DNA from 3 places in the Promicromonospora sp. Populi genome. Region 3 is predicted to be linked to each of the others. Evidence: predicted binding sites of a transcription regulator. Region 3 holds the regulator's gene; each other region holds the start of a gene.
The links. Region 3 encodes LexA, which represses DNA repair genes until DNA is damaged. Its sites were predicted from a motif close to TCGAACANNTGTTCGA; they were not measured.

Region 1 (4,043 bases), 2.2 Mb from region 3:
CGTGCTGGTTCCCGAGGCGCTCGCGCCCCTGATCCTGGGCTACACGTTCCTGTTCGTCGGTGTGCTCGACATGTCCGCGATCGGCGGGTACCTGGGCGCGGGCGGGCTGGGTGACTTCGCGATCGTGCAGGGCTACCGGCAGTACGACTGGGCGGTTACCGCCGTCGTCGTGGTGCTGATCGTGGTGATCGTCCAGGCGGTGCAGTGGCTGGGCAACGGCTTGGCGAGGCGGGCGCTGCGGCGATGAGGTGCAAGGGTGGGTCGCATGACGGACCAGCAGCCAACCCAGTACCCCGTCCAGCCGCTCGGTGCGCCCCAGGCGTACGTGCCGCCGCAGGCCCTCGCGGTCGGCGCCGGATACCGGCGATGGGCAAACATCCTCGTCTGGGTCGCGGCGGCCATCGCTGTCCTCGTGGTGGTCGGGTTCGTGGCGAGCCTTGTCCTCCTCGCGCAGGCGGACGCGGGCGGAGGTAGCGGAGGCAGCGGTGCCCTCGGCTACCTCGCAATCTTCATCTGGTTCGGGATCGTCGCGGCGATCCCGGTCCTGCTCGCCGTGGGCATCCCCGGTCTTGTCATGAAGCAGCGCGTGCGGCTGCAGCAGCGGCAGGCTCAGGCGTTCGGTGGCGGTACCGAGGCGAGGTCGTCGCGGTCACGCGGCGTACTGGTCGAACCAGGCGACCCTGTTGCTGTATTTCGGGTGGGCCGGCGTCGGGGGTTGCGGAGCGACCGACCGGTACGTGTGCCCGGTTGGTGTGGTGGTGACGACGACGTGCCGCCTGGTGGCGGGGTCGGTTCCGGGGGCCGATCGCCAGCCTGGGGCCTCCTTGGCCTGGTTGCAGGCAGCGCAGAGGCCTTGCCCGTTGGCCAGGCTGGTGTCGCCGCCGTTGGCTGCTGGCTGGATGTGGTCGAGGTGGCGGATCGGGGCGTCGCACCAGGAGGTGCGGCAGATGCCCTGGTCCCTGATCCGCAGCAGGTCGGCCAGCCCGTCGGCGAAGAGCCGGCGTTTGCTGGTCGCGCCGATCAGGTCGCCCTGAGTGGTCGCGTAGACGGTTCGCAGCCAGGCGGCGCCGAGGTCCAGGGCGCCGGCGGTGAGGTTGCGTGCGATGGCTGCGGGAATTGTGCCGTGTCCGGCGCCGGTCGCGTCCAGGATGAGTGCGGGCTCGTGCCCGCCGCCCAGCAGGGCCGCGTCGGACACGACGAGGTTCACCGTGACCGGCACGTCCGCGGCGTGTTCTTGGCCCGTGACCCGTTCGACAAGGGTGTCGGCCATGATCTGGCCGGTGGACCGTTCGTCGCCGCCCGTGTACCGAGCGGACTCTGCGACGAGCTTCAGCGCCGCGTAGACCTGCACCCCTTGTGCGACGGGCAGTAGCGCCGTCACGTACGACATGGTGTCCGGGGCGGGCCGGATCGTCACGCAACGTTCGCTGGTGGCCTTCGCGGCCCGCTTGACCAGTGCCGCAGGGTCGATCTGGTTGGCGCGGTCGGTGATCAGGCCAACCAGCCGCCGAGTGCCCACCCCTCGCAGGGTGTCCGGGTCTGCGCACAGGTCGGCGTCGATCTGCCTGCGGTCCTCCAGGGTGAGGCACGCAGTCTCCTTGACCAGCAGCAACGCCCGCTCTTCGGAAAGCCGGCCCGCCCGCAGTGCCGCCAGCGTGTGCGGCATCTCCTCGTGCCAGACGCGGGCTGCACCGAGCAAGGTTCGGGTGCGATTGGGTGACAGGCGCAGTGCGCGGGCTGCCTGCTGTGCCGCACTGGCAGTGGCCTCACGTTCGGCGGACCTGACAGTGACCGGGATCTGCCGCCCGGCCGAGTCGTGATGCCCTGACGGGTCCGCGGCGTGCTCGCGCGCGGCTCGCAGGGCGTCGTCTTGCAGCTCGATCAGGACCTGGGCCTGCACCGCCACGCAGGCGGCCTTGACCTCTTCCAGGGCGCGCAGAGCGTCGACCCGAGCCGCGTTGTCCCCTGGCTTCGCCGCTGCGAGGAGCCAGCCGTGCAGGGCTGCGATCCGCTCCGCGCTGACGTCCCCGAGGGCCAATGCCGAGTCGTCGTGGGTGGTGTCGGTGGCGGGTGGCAGGCTCGGCACGGAGCGCAGGGCAAGGTTGCTGTTCTGCATGTCTGGCCGCCTCTCCTTCGGTTCGGGATCTGCATCCATCGTATGGCACATGTGTTCTATTTGCGAGTCGAATCCTAACCTGTGGATGGTCGTCTCCCGAGTGTCGGTGAGGCCGTCTATCGTTGCTGGCGTGACCACCGCCCTGTACCGCCGCTACCGGCCCGAGACGTTCGCCGAGGTGATCGGCCAAGACCACGTCACGGGCCCCCTCATGCAGGCCCTGCGCAGCGGGCGGGTGAATCACGCCTATCTCTTCAGCGGTCCTAGGGGCTGTGGCAAGACGACGTCGGCGCGCATCCTCGCGCGGACGTTGAACTGCGCGAAGAACACACCCGAGTCGCCGATCGACACCCCGTGCGGCGAGTGCCACTCGTGCGTCGAGCTGGCCCGCGGGGGTAGCGGGTCGCTCGACGTGGTGGAGATCGACGCGGCGTCGCACAACGGTGTCGACGACGCGCGTGACCTGCGCGAACGCGCCACGTTCGCCCCGGCCCGCGACCGGTACAAGATCTTCATCCTCGACGAGGCGCACATGGTGACGCCGCAGGGCTTCAACGCGCTGCTGAAGATCGTCGAGGAGCCGCCGCCGCACATCAAGTTCATCTTCGCGACGACGGAGCCGGAGAAGGTGATCGGCACCATCCGGTCCCGGACGCACCACTACCCGTTCCGGCTCGTGCCGCCGGACGTGCTGTCGCCCTACCTCGAGCAGCTCTCCAGCGCCGAGGGGATCGAGGTGGGCGGGGGTGTGCTCCCGCTGGTCACGCGCGCGGGCGGCGGTTCGGTGCGCGATTCCCTGTCCGTGCTGGACCAGCTCATCGCCGGCGCCACGGGCGGCGTCGTGGACTACGACCTCTCCGTGGGTCTGCTCGGCTTCACCCACGCGACCCTGCTGGACGACGTCGTGGACGCGCTCGCCGCGCGCGACGGCGGCTCGATCTTCCGGGTGGTCGACCAGATCATCGCGACGGGCCACGAGCCGCGCCGGTTCGTCGAGGACGTCCTGGAGCGGTTGCGCGACCTCATCGTCATCGGCGTCTCGGGTGATGCCGCCAGCGCCGTGCTGCGGGGCATACCCACCGACCAGCTCGAACGCATGCGCGCCCAGGCCGGGCGGCTCGGGGTGGCGGAGCTGTCCCGTGCGGCGGACCTCGTGAACGCGGCCCTCACCGAGATGACCGGCGCCACGTCACCGCGCCTGCACCTGGAGCTGCTCTGTGCCCGCCTGCTCCTGCCCGGGGCCGACGACGGCGTCGCTGGCTTCGCCGCGCGTATCGACCGCCTCGAACGGGGCGGCATCGTCGCGTCCGGAGCGCCGGTGGCGTCCGGGGCGGGCGGCGGCGGCGGTGCGCCGAGCCGTGCGCCGGCTCAGGAGTCGGCTACGGGTGGCCGCGCCGGGGCTGCCGCGGCGCGCGCGGCGCTCGGCGCGCGAAAGACAGCCGGGGAGTCCGGGCCGACGGCGGAGGTTGCTCCTGAGTCTGCCGCGGCCGAGGCGCCGGGCGGACCCGAGGTCGAGGCGCCGGCCGACGAGCCAGCTCCCGGCGCGTCGGCTGGAGCTGCGCCTGCCGTACGGAGCGAACCCGCGCCGGCCGCGCGGGTCGAGTCTGCGCCCGTCGAGCCGAAATCAGCGGCCGCCCCGTCAGGGCCCGACGCGGCTGCTGCATCATCCGCGACCGAGGCATCCGCTCCGGCCGTCCCGGTCGCCGCGCAGGGCGCCGAGGCCGAGATCACCACCGAGACCGTCCGACGGCGCTGGCCGGAGGTGCTCGGGGCCCTCGCCGCCGCTCGTGTGACGTGGTCGCTCGTCAGCCCGAACGCACAGGTCTCAGCACTCGAGGGGGGCACGCTGAAGCTCGGCTTCGCGGCCCCTGGCCTGGCCCGTGCGTTCTCGAACGCGCGGCACACGAGCGCTGTTGAAGAGGCGGTC
Region 2 (4,043 bases), 830 kb from region 3:
CTGGTGGTGCTGGTGCTGGTGCTGGTGCTGGTGCTGGTGCTGGTGAACAGCGTGAGGTCGGTCGGGCCGTCGCCGGTGGGATTGTTGATGCGGTTCTTGGTGGCGAGGGCCTGGAGCTCGGTCCAGGAGACGGTGATGTTGAGGTGCGGGCGGACGGCAGCGCCAGTGCCGGTGTGGGCGTTGTCCAGGACCACGCGGGACAGGTCGGCCAGGGCTTGGGCGCGGCGTTGTCCGGGGGTGCGGTCATCGCCGGTGGCGGGTGCGCCCATGATGGAGGCGACCGCGGTGGTGAGAGTCTGGCCGTGTTCCTCGGTGAGGAATCCGGACAGGTGGTATCCGCCCAGGGTGGGGGAGACGTCGAGATATTCGCGTTCCTTGGCCTTGGTGTAGCCGCGTTCGTCCGCGTCGGGGTCGGCGTGGCGGGCGAAGTAGCGCACCAGGCCGCGGAACCGGTCAGGGCCGTTCTCGGTGGACCAGTCCAGGAGTTGCTCCTCCCAGGTCGGCGCGGCCGGGCCCGGGACGCCACCTTCGCCAGTGCCACCTTCGCCAGTGCCGCTCTCGCCCGCGCCGCTCTCGCCCGCGCCGCTCTCGCCAGTGCCGCCGGCGCCAGTACCGCCGGTGTCGGTGCCGTCGTCCGGGTTGCCTGATGCTGGTTCGGTTGTGGGCGCTTCGGTAGGCAGGTCGATTGTGGGCACGTCGACGGCGGGTGCGGCCAGGGTGTCGGTGCGTGTGGTGCTGGTGGTGGCGACGTCGACCAGGGCGCGGATCTTGTCGGTGCTGATGCATCCGGCAAGGGCTGCGGTGAGGGTCGCGGGGAGGTGGTCGCGTAGGGCTCGCGCGGTGCGGATCTCGCGCCGGGCGGTCTGGGTCTGGATGTCTTCGGCGTGGGCGAGCCAGACGGCGAAGGTGCGCGATCCGCTCTGGGCCCAGAGCCCGGCGGCCTCGATTCTCGGCAGGACCACCCAGCGCACCGCGTCGATCCGGGTGCCTGCTACGCGAAGGCGGGCGGAGGCGCTGGTCAGGCGTCGGACACTGACGTCATCAGCAGCCGTCCCAGTCAGCTCGTCCAGCAGTGCTTCCAGGTCGCTCAGCACGTCCTCCATGGGGCGCGGGACATCGTCAAACCTGCTTGTTGCCATGGTCCCCACCCGCCTTCCGTCATCGCTTCTGCGTTGCCTCGATCCTATCGAACAGACGTCCGCATGGATGGGTGTATGACAGATCTGTGGATAACCATTCGGGCTGGCGTCTGCGGGTCCATCGTCGGAGACGCCCTGAGCGGTTACGTGCAGGGCACGGTCAGATGTTCGAACCGGTTCGACTCCATGCGTTCCCTGGCACCCAACCCTCGGCGCAACGAGTCCCAGCTGTGCCAATAGTTCGTTCTTGCATTCCGTCTGCATCTCTCGCTACAGTCGAACCGGTTCGCCACCAAAGCGGACAAGAGGAGTGACGCGGGACCGCGGCAGAGCAGCGGCGGCCCCAGGACGGAGGAGCCGAAGTGGCCACCATCGGGGATGTCGCCCAGGCGGCGGGGGTGTCGCGCAGCACGGCGTCGTACGCGCTGTCGGGCAAGCGGACGATCTCGCCGGACGTGCGCCGGCGCGTCGAGGACGCCGTCCGGAAGCTCGGGTACACGCCGAACGCGGGCGCGCGTGCCCTTGCCACGTCGCAGACGATGGTGATCGGGCTGCTCGCCCAGTTCCTCGAGGACGAGTTCGCGCCGGCGATGCTCCAGTACATGCTGGGCGTCTCCAACACTGCCCGCGAGCTCGGCTACGACATCCTGCTGGTCACCGAGGCCGACGGCGCCCGGGCCCTGCGCAGGATCACGGACTCGCGGATGGTCGACGGCGTGGTGCTGCTGAACGTGGCCGAGCGGGACGAGCGGTTGCCGGTCCTGCGAGCCGCCAGCCGGCCCGGGGTGCTCGTCGGGCTGCCCGCCGACTGCACAGGGGTTGACGTCTTCGACCTCGACTTCGAGGAGGCGGGCCGCCTGATGGTGGACCACCTGCACCGGCTCGGGCACCGTGAGGTCGCCCTCGTGTCGCATCCGGAGCACCTGACCGAGCACGGCGGCGCCTACGTGCGGCGCCTGCAGAATGCCGCCGTCGAGGCAGCGCGTGCGCGCGGGATCACGCTGCACGCGGTGTTCGGCTCGTCGCACCAGCCCGACGTCGGTCAGGACCTGAACGCCCTGCTCGACGCGCACCCCGGCGTCACCGGGCTGCTGATCAACAACGAGGCCGCGGCGGCCGCCCTGCCGACCGTGCTGCACGAGCGCGGGCTCACGGCGCCCGGCGACCTGTCCGTCGTCGGGCGGTACTCGGACGAGTTCGCCCGCACCTTCTCCCTGCCGTACTCGTCGATCGAGAGCGCGCCGGACCGGATCGGCCGGATGGCCGTACGCCAGCTCGTGCGCCGCATCGAGGGCGAGGTGGCGGCCGACGAGCCACACGTCGTGCGCTTCGTGTCACCAGAGCTCGTGGACCGGGGCAGCACCGGCGCGCCCCGCGCGACCTGAGGCCTGCCCACCGCCCACACCACCGCCCGCCCCACCGCCCGCCCCATCGCCCGCACCACCGCCCGTACCACTGTCCGGCCCGACGACGCAGTCGGGCCGGGAAAGTTCAAGGAGGAACGATGCAGTACACGACGCGCAAGCAGAAGACCGGGCGCAAGCCCACCACCGTCCTCGCGGCCGCCGCCGCGCTCGCCCTGGTCGGCGTGCTCGGCGCCTGCTCTTCCGGCGGCTCCGGTGGCGAGGCGAGCGGGGACGAAAGCACGTACACCTGGTGGGACCCGTACCCCAACCACGACGACTCGTCGGACTGGACGCAGCGCGTGCAGGCCTGCGGCGAGGGGGCCGGGGTCACCATCGAGCGGACCGGCTACGACACGACAGCGCTCACCAACCAGGCGCTGCTCGCCGCGCAGGAGGGCAGCTCGCCCGACGTCATCCTGCTCGACAACCCGGCCGTGTCGACGCTCGCGGACACCGGCATGCTCACCACGGTGGACGAGCTCGGCCTGGACGTCTCCGCGATCGACGAGAACCTGCTCGCGGCCGGCGTCGTCGACGGTGAGACCTACGGGATCCCGGTCGGCTCGAACACGCTGTCGCTCTACTACAACGCGGACATCCTGGCCGACGCCGGCGTCGACCCGGCGTCCATCACCGACTGGGACTCGCTTACCGCGGCCCTCGCGGCGGTCACCGATAGCGGGCACACGGGCATCACGTTCGCCGGGATCGGCACGGAGGAGGGCTCGTTCCAGTTCCTGCCGTGGTTCTGGGGCGCCGGCGCCGACCTGCGCGACCTCGACTCACCGGAGGCCGTCGAGGCACTCGAGCTGTGGACGGGCTGGCTGGAGGAGGGCTACGCGCCCAACTCGGTGATCAGCAACTCCCAGAACACGTCGTGGGAGGAGTTCCTCGCCGGTGACTTCGGCTTCGCCGTGAACGGCACCTGGCAGGTCGACAGCGCCGCCGGGGCGGACTTCGAGTCCGGCGTGGTGCAGCTTCCCGGGCACGACGGCGGCGTCGCACCAGCTGCGACGGGCGGCGAGTTCCTCGTGGCGCCCGCCCAGGAGGACCCGGAGCGGTACGACGTCTCCCGCCAGATCATCGAGTGCATGACGACGACCGAGGGCTTCGTCGAGACGGCGAACACCCTGGCGTACTACATCCCGCCGACGGCGGAGGCGCAGGCGGCGTTGCTGGCGGAGAACCCGGACCTCGAGCCGTGGGTCGAGGCGGTGAGCAACGCGCGGGGCCGCACGAGCGACGGCCTGGGCACCGACTACCCGGTGATCTCCGAGGCGCTGTGGACGGCGGTGCAGAACGCGCTGTCCGGCGTCGCCACACCGCAGGAGGCGCTGGAGACCGCCCAGACAGACGCCGAAGCAGGCATCAGCTGACCGTAGAGACCGAACGCAAGACGGACGACTGCAAGACGGACGACTCCGAAACCGACGACTCCGAAACCGACGACTCCGAAACCGACGAAGGAAGCTCGTGATGACCACCACCGAGGCCCAGG
Region 3 (4,043 bases):
CTCGCGAACCGGAGGTAGGCCACCTCGTCGAGCTCACGCAGCGGGCCGAGGATCGCCAGGCCCACCTCGTAAGCGTCGATCTCGGCGCTGCCGTTGCTCCGCAGGGTCTCCTCGACCCGCTGAGCCAGGATCGCGAGGTCGTCGTCGCTCACCGGACGGCCCTGGCACGCCTTGCGCACCCCCGCGGCGACCTTGTCGCGGCTGAAAGGTTCGGTGGCGCCGGAGCGCTTGACGACGGAGAGGCTCGCCGTCTCCACGGTGGTGAACCGTCTGTTGCAGTTGGGGCACTGCCGTCGGCGCCGGATCGACAGGCCGTCGTCGGCGGTCCGCGAGTCCACCACGCGCGAGTCGGCATGGCGACAGAACGGGCAGTGCATGCTCACTCCTGCGTGGTCGACCACCGACCGGAGGCCTCCGGTCGCGCCCCGACCGTAAGCGGGCAAACCACCACCTTGCAACATCGCCGCAACATTTGACGGCGGATTGTGGCTTCTGGTCACTCCTAAGGGCTCTGGTCACTCCTCGGGGAGGAGCAGCAGCTCACCGACCCGCAGCGTGCCCGACGACATCCGGTTGAGCTCCTGCAGCCTGCCGACCGCCGCCCGGACGTCCTCGCCCGGCTCCGCGACCTGCCGTGCGAAGCCCCAGAGCGTCTCCCCCGGCCGCACCGCGTGCACCCGAACTTGAGTGGGCTCACCGGCGGTACTGGCGACGGCGGTTGCCCCCCACGTCACCATCGGCGCGACCAGGAGCATCGCCAGCAGCACCAGGACCGCGCGACCGCGGCGCGTGAGCCGCAGGCCGGCCAGCCCGAGCCGGTCGGCGAACGTGCGCGGCTCCTGCCGGTTGTACGCCTGCCGGGGGTACGCCGGGACGGCGACCAGCCGGGGTGCAGGTGTATGCGCCTGCCCGAACGTCGGGCTGTACTGCCTCAGCGGGATCACGTCCCCCATGGCCCCTCCTCCGAGTTTCGCGAATTCTTCATACACGCGTTCGTCGAACGCACGTACCATTGTGTAGCACGGGACACCGTCGATGTCGAGACACGCTCGAACATTCGTTTGATGGATGTGAGTTTGTGATCTAGAGTGGGTCGCGCAGGGGAGAACATTTGTCGGAACGGGAGGGGCACGGGCATGACGGGACGGGACGGGACCAGCGACACGAGAGCGGTCGACACAGCGCACTCCGGCGTCGCCACGCTGGACGCGCCAGGCGACAAGGCGGTCGCTGACGTACACGCGATCTCGCCGACCGACCGCCTGACCGAGCGGCAGCGCCTGGTGCTGGACACGATTCGGCAGTCGTTCGAGACGCGGGGCTACCCGCCGTCGATGCGTGAGATCGGCGAGGCCGTCGGGCTGGCCAGCCCGTCGAGCGTCAAGCACCAGCTCCAGATGCTCGAGAAGAAGGGCTTCCTGCGCCGCGACCCGAACCGGCCGCGCGCGATGGAGCTCGTCGAGCCGCTGGCGGAGCAGGTCGACAAGCCGACACGCGGTGAGATCCACTGGCCGGAGCCGCGGCGCAGCGGCCAGGTCCACTGGGGCGGTTCGGTGCCCGACGACGCCAGCACCCCGCCGCCGTCGTACGTGCCGCTCGTCGGCCGGATCGCGGCCGGTGGCCCGATCCTCGCCGAGCAGGTCGTCGAGGACGTGTTCCCGCTCCCCCGCCAGCTCGTGGGTGACGGTGACCTGTTCCTGCTCAAGGTCGCCGGCGACTCGATGGTCGACGCCGCGATCTGCGACGGGGACTGGGTAGTGGTGCGGCAGCAGAACGTCGCCGAGCAGGGCGAGATCGTCGCGGCCATGCTCGACGGCGAGGCCACGGTCAAGACGTTCAAGCAGACCGACGGGCACGTGCTGCTGCTGCCGCAGAACCCGGCCTACGAGCCCATCCCGGGCGACGAGGCGCGGATCCTGGGCCGCGTGGTAGCGGTCCTCCGCTCCCTGTAGACCGCTCCCGGACGACGAGAACGGGGTTGTGTTCGGATGCCGACCTGGCACGAACACAACCCCGTTCTCGTCGCACTTGGCACGACAGTCAGTCAGAAGCCGAAGCGTTTCTGGACCGCGCGGACGCTGTCCGCGGACGCGCGCAGGCCTGTCAGCTCCTCGTCGGACATCGGGACGCGCACGTTGCCCGTGACACCGCGCCCGTCTACCAGTGACGGCACGGACAGGCAGACGTCACTGATGCCGTAGTAGTCGTCCAGCAGCGAGGACACCGGCATGATCCGCCGTTCGTCGTTGAGCACCGCCTCGATGATGCGGGTAGCGGCCAGGCCGACGGCGTAGTTGGTGGCCCCCTTCCCCGCGATGATGCGGTAGGCCGAGTCGACCACCTCGTGGTGCACCTCCGCGCGCATCGCGGCGTCGATCGACCGGGCGTCGCCCACCGGTTCCCAGTCGAGCAGCGGTACGCCGCCGATCGAGGCGGAGCTCCACAGGGCGATCTCCGAGTCGCCGTGCTCGCCCGCGATGTACGCGTGCACGTTCCCGACCGCCACCCCGCACCGCTCGGCGAGCACCACCCGCAGCCGGGACGAGTCCAGGACCGTGCCGCTGCCGAAGAGCCGCTCCCGCGGCAGACCGGAGATCTTGAGCGCCGCGTAGGTCACTACGTCCACGGGGTTGGTCACCATCAGATAGGTCGCGTCGGGCGCGACGTCGACCAGGCCCGGCAGGATCGTGCGCATCAGGCCGATCGTCCCCTCAGCGAGGTCGACCCGGCTCTGCCCGGGCTTCTGCTTCGCCCCGGCGGTCACCACCACGATGTCGGCGCCCTCGCAGACCGCCACGTCGTCCGAGCCGATCACGTGCGCCTGGGGCGTGAACATCAGGCCGTGCTGCAGGTCGAGCACCTCGGCCTCGACCTTCGACCTGTCCACGTCGAGCAGGGCGATGGTGCGCGCCGCTCCGCGGGCGAGCGCGGCGAAGGCGAGCGTGGACCCGACCGCTCCGGCGCCCACTACCGCGAGCTTGGTGGTGGGAGAAACAGAAGGACCGTCCGACGGTGCTGTCATGCCTCCAGGCTAGGTGTCGAGCCGCGCGAGGGCGGCGCGGACCAGGGCCGGGTCGTTCGTGGGCCAGAAGCCGGGCATCGACTTGGTGAGGAACGACGCGTACCGCGCGGTCGCGAGCCGGGGATCCAGGACGGCCACGACCCCCCGGTCGTCCATGCTCCGCACGAGGCGGCCCGAGCCCTGCGCAAGCAGCAGTGCCGCGTGCTGCGCGGACACCGCCATGAACCCGTTGCCGCCCGCCTGCTCGACGGCGCGGGCGCGCGCCGCCTTGACCGGGTCGTCCGGGCGCGGGAACGGGATGCGGTCGATCAGCACGAGCTGGCACGACGGCCCCGGCACGTCCACGCCCTGCCACAGCGAGAGCGTGCCGAACAGGCAGGTGGCCGGGTCCTCGGCGAACTGCCGCACCAGGGTGGGTAGCTGGTCGTCGCCCTGCGCCAGGATCGGGAAGTCCAGGCGTTCGCGCATGGCCTCGGCCGCCGCGTTGGCCGCGCGCCGGGAGGAGAACAGGCCGAGCGTGCGGCCCCCGGCTGCCGTGATCAGCTCGGCGATCTCGTCGAGCTGCGCCTCCGTGGTGGGTTCCCGGCCGGGAGCGGGCAGGTGCCGCGCCACGTACAGGATGCCCTGGCGCGGGTAGTCGAACGGGCTGCCGGCGTCGAGGCCCTGCCACGGCGGGGCGTCCTGACCCTTCAGCCCGAGCGTGCCGGCGACGGCGTCGAACGTGCCGCCGAGCGCGAGCGTGGCCGACGTGAAGATGCCTGTCGACTCGCCCAGCAGGTGCATCCGGATCAGCCCGGCCACGTGCAACGGCGCGGCGTGCAGGCGCGTCACGTTGTCGCCGAAGCTGCCCCAGCCGTTCTCCGGCCGCGAGCACCACAGCACGTCGGCCGTCGTGTCCGTCAGCGCCATGCGCTCGGCCGTCTCGAAGAGCTGCAGCATGGCGCCCTGCGCCATCTTGAGCCCCGGGTCGGGCTGGCCGGCCTCCTTCGCCGCGGCCCCGCCCGCGTCCGGCTTGAGCGTG

Region 1: AB1046_RS14825 (DUF222 domain-containing protein) is a predicted target of LexA. The motif match lies at 2,160-2,175, and genes of this name have one in related genera.
Region 2: AB1046_RS05080 (DUF222 domain-containing protein) is a predicted target of LexA. The motif match lies at 1,187-1,202, and genes of this name have one in related genera.

Annotation. Positions count from the first base shown of each region.
Region 1 covers NZ_CP163528.1:3,278,166-3,282,208, reverse strand. The annotation lists gene AB1046_RS14830 (methionine ABC transporter permease) at 1-247, shown strand, start outside; gene AB1046_RS14825 (DUF222 domain-containing protein) at 650-2,116, opposite strand; gene AB1046_RS14820 (DNA polymerase III subunit gamma and tau) at 2,247-4,043, shown strand, end outside.
Region 2 covers NZ_CP163528.1:1,125,727-1,129,769, reverse strand. The annotation lists gene AB1046_RS05080 (DUF222 domain-containing protein) at 1-1,139, opposite strand, end outside; gene AB1046_RS05075 (LacI family DNA-binding transcriptional regulator) at 1,502-2,524, shown strand; gene AB1046_RS05070 (extracellular solute-binding protein) at 2,644-3,921, shown strand; gene AB1046_RS05065 (carbohydrate ABC transporter permease) at 4,022-4,043, shown strand, end outside.
Region 3 covers NZ_CP163528.1:290,856-294,898, reverse strand. The annotation lists gene nrdR (transcriptional regulator NrdR) at 1-377, opposite strand, end outside; gene AB1046_RS01330 (LysM peptidoglycan-binding domain-containing protein) at 516-953, opposite strand; gene lexA (transcriptional repressor LexA) at 1,203-1,952, shown strand; gene AB1046_RS01320 (L-lactate dehydrogenase) at 2,045-3,022, opposite strand; gene AB1046_RS01315 (ATP-dependent DNA helicase) at 3,032-4,043, opposite strand, start outside.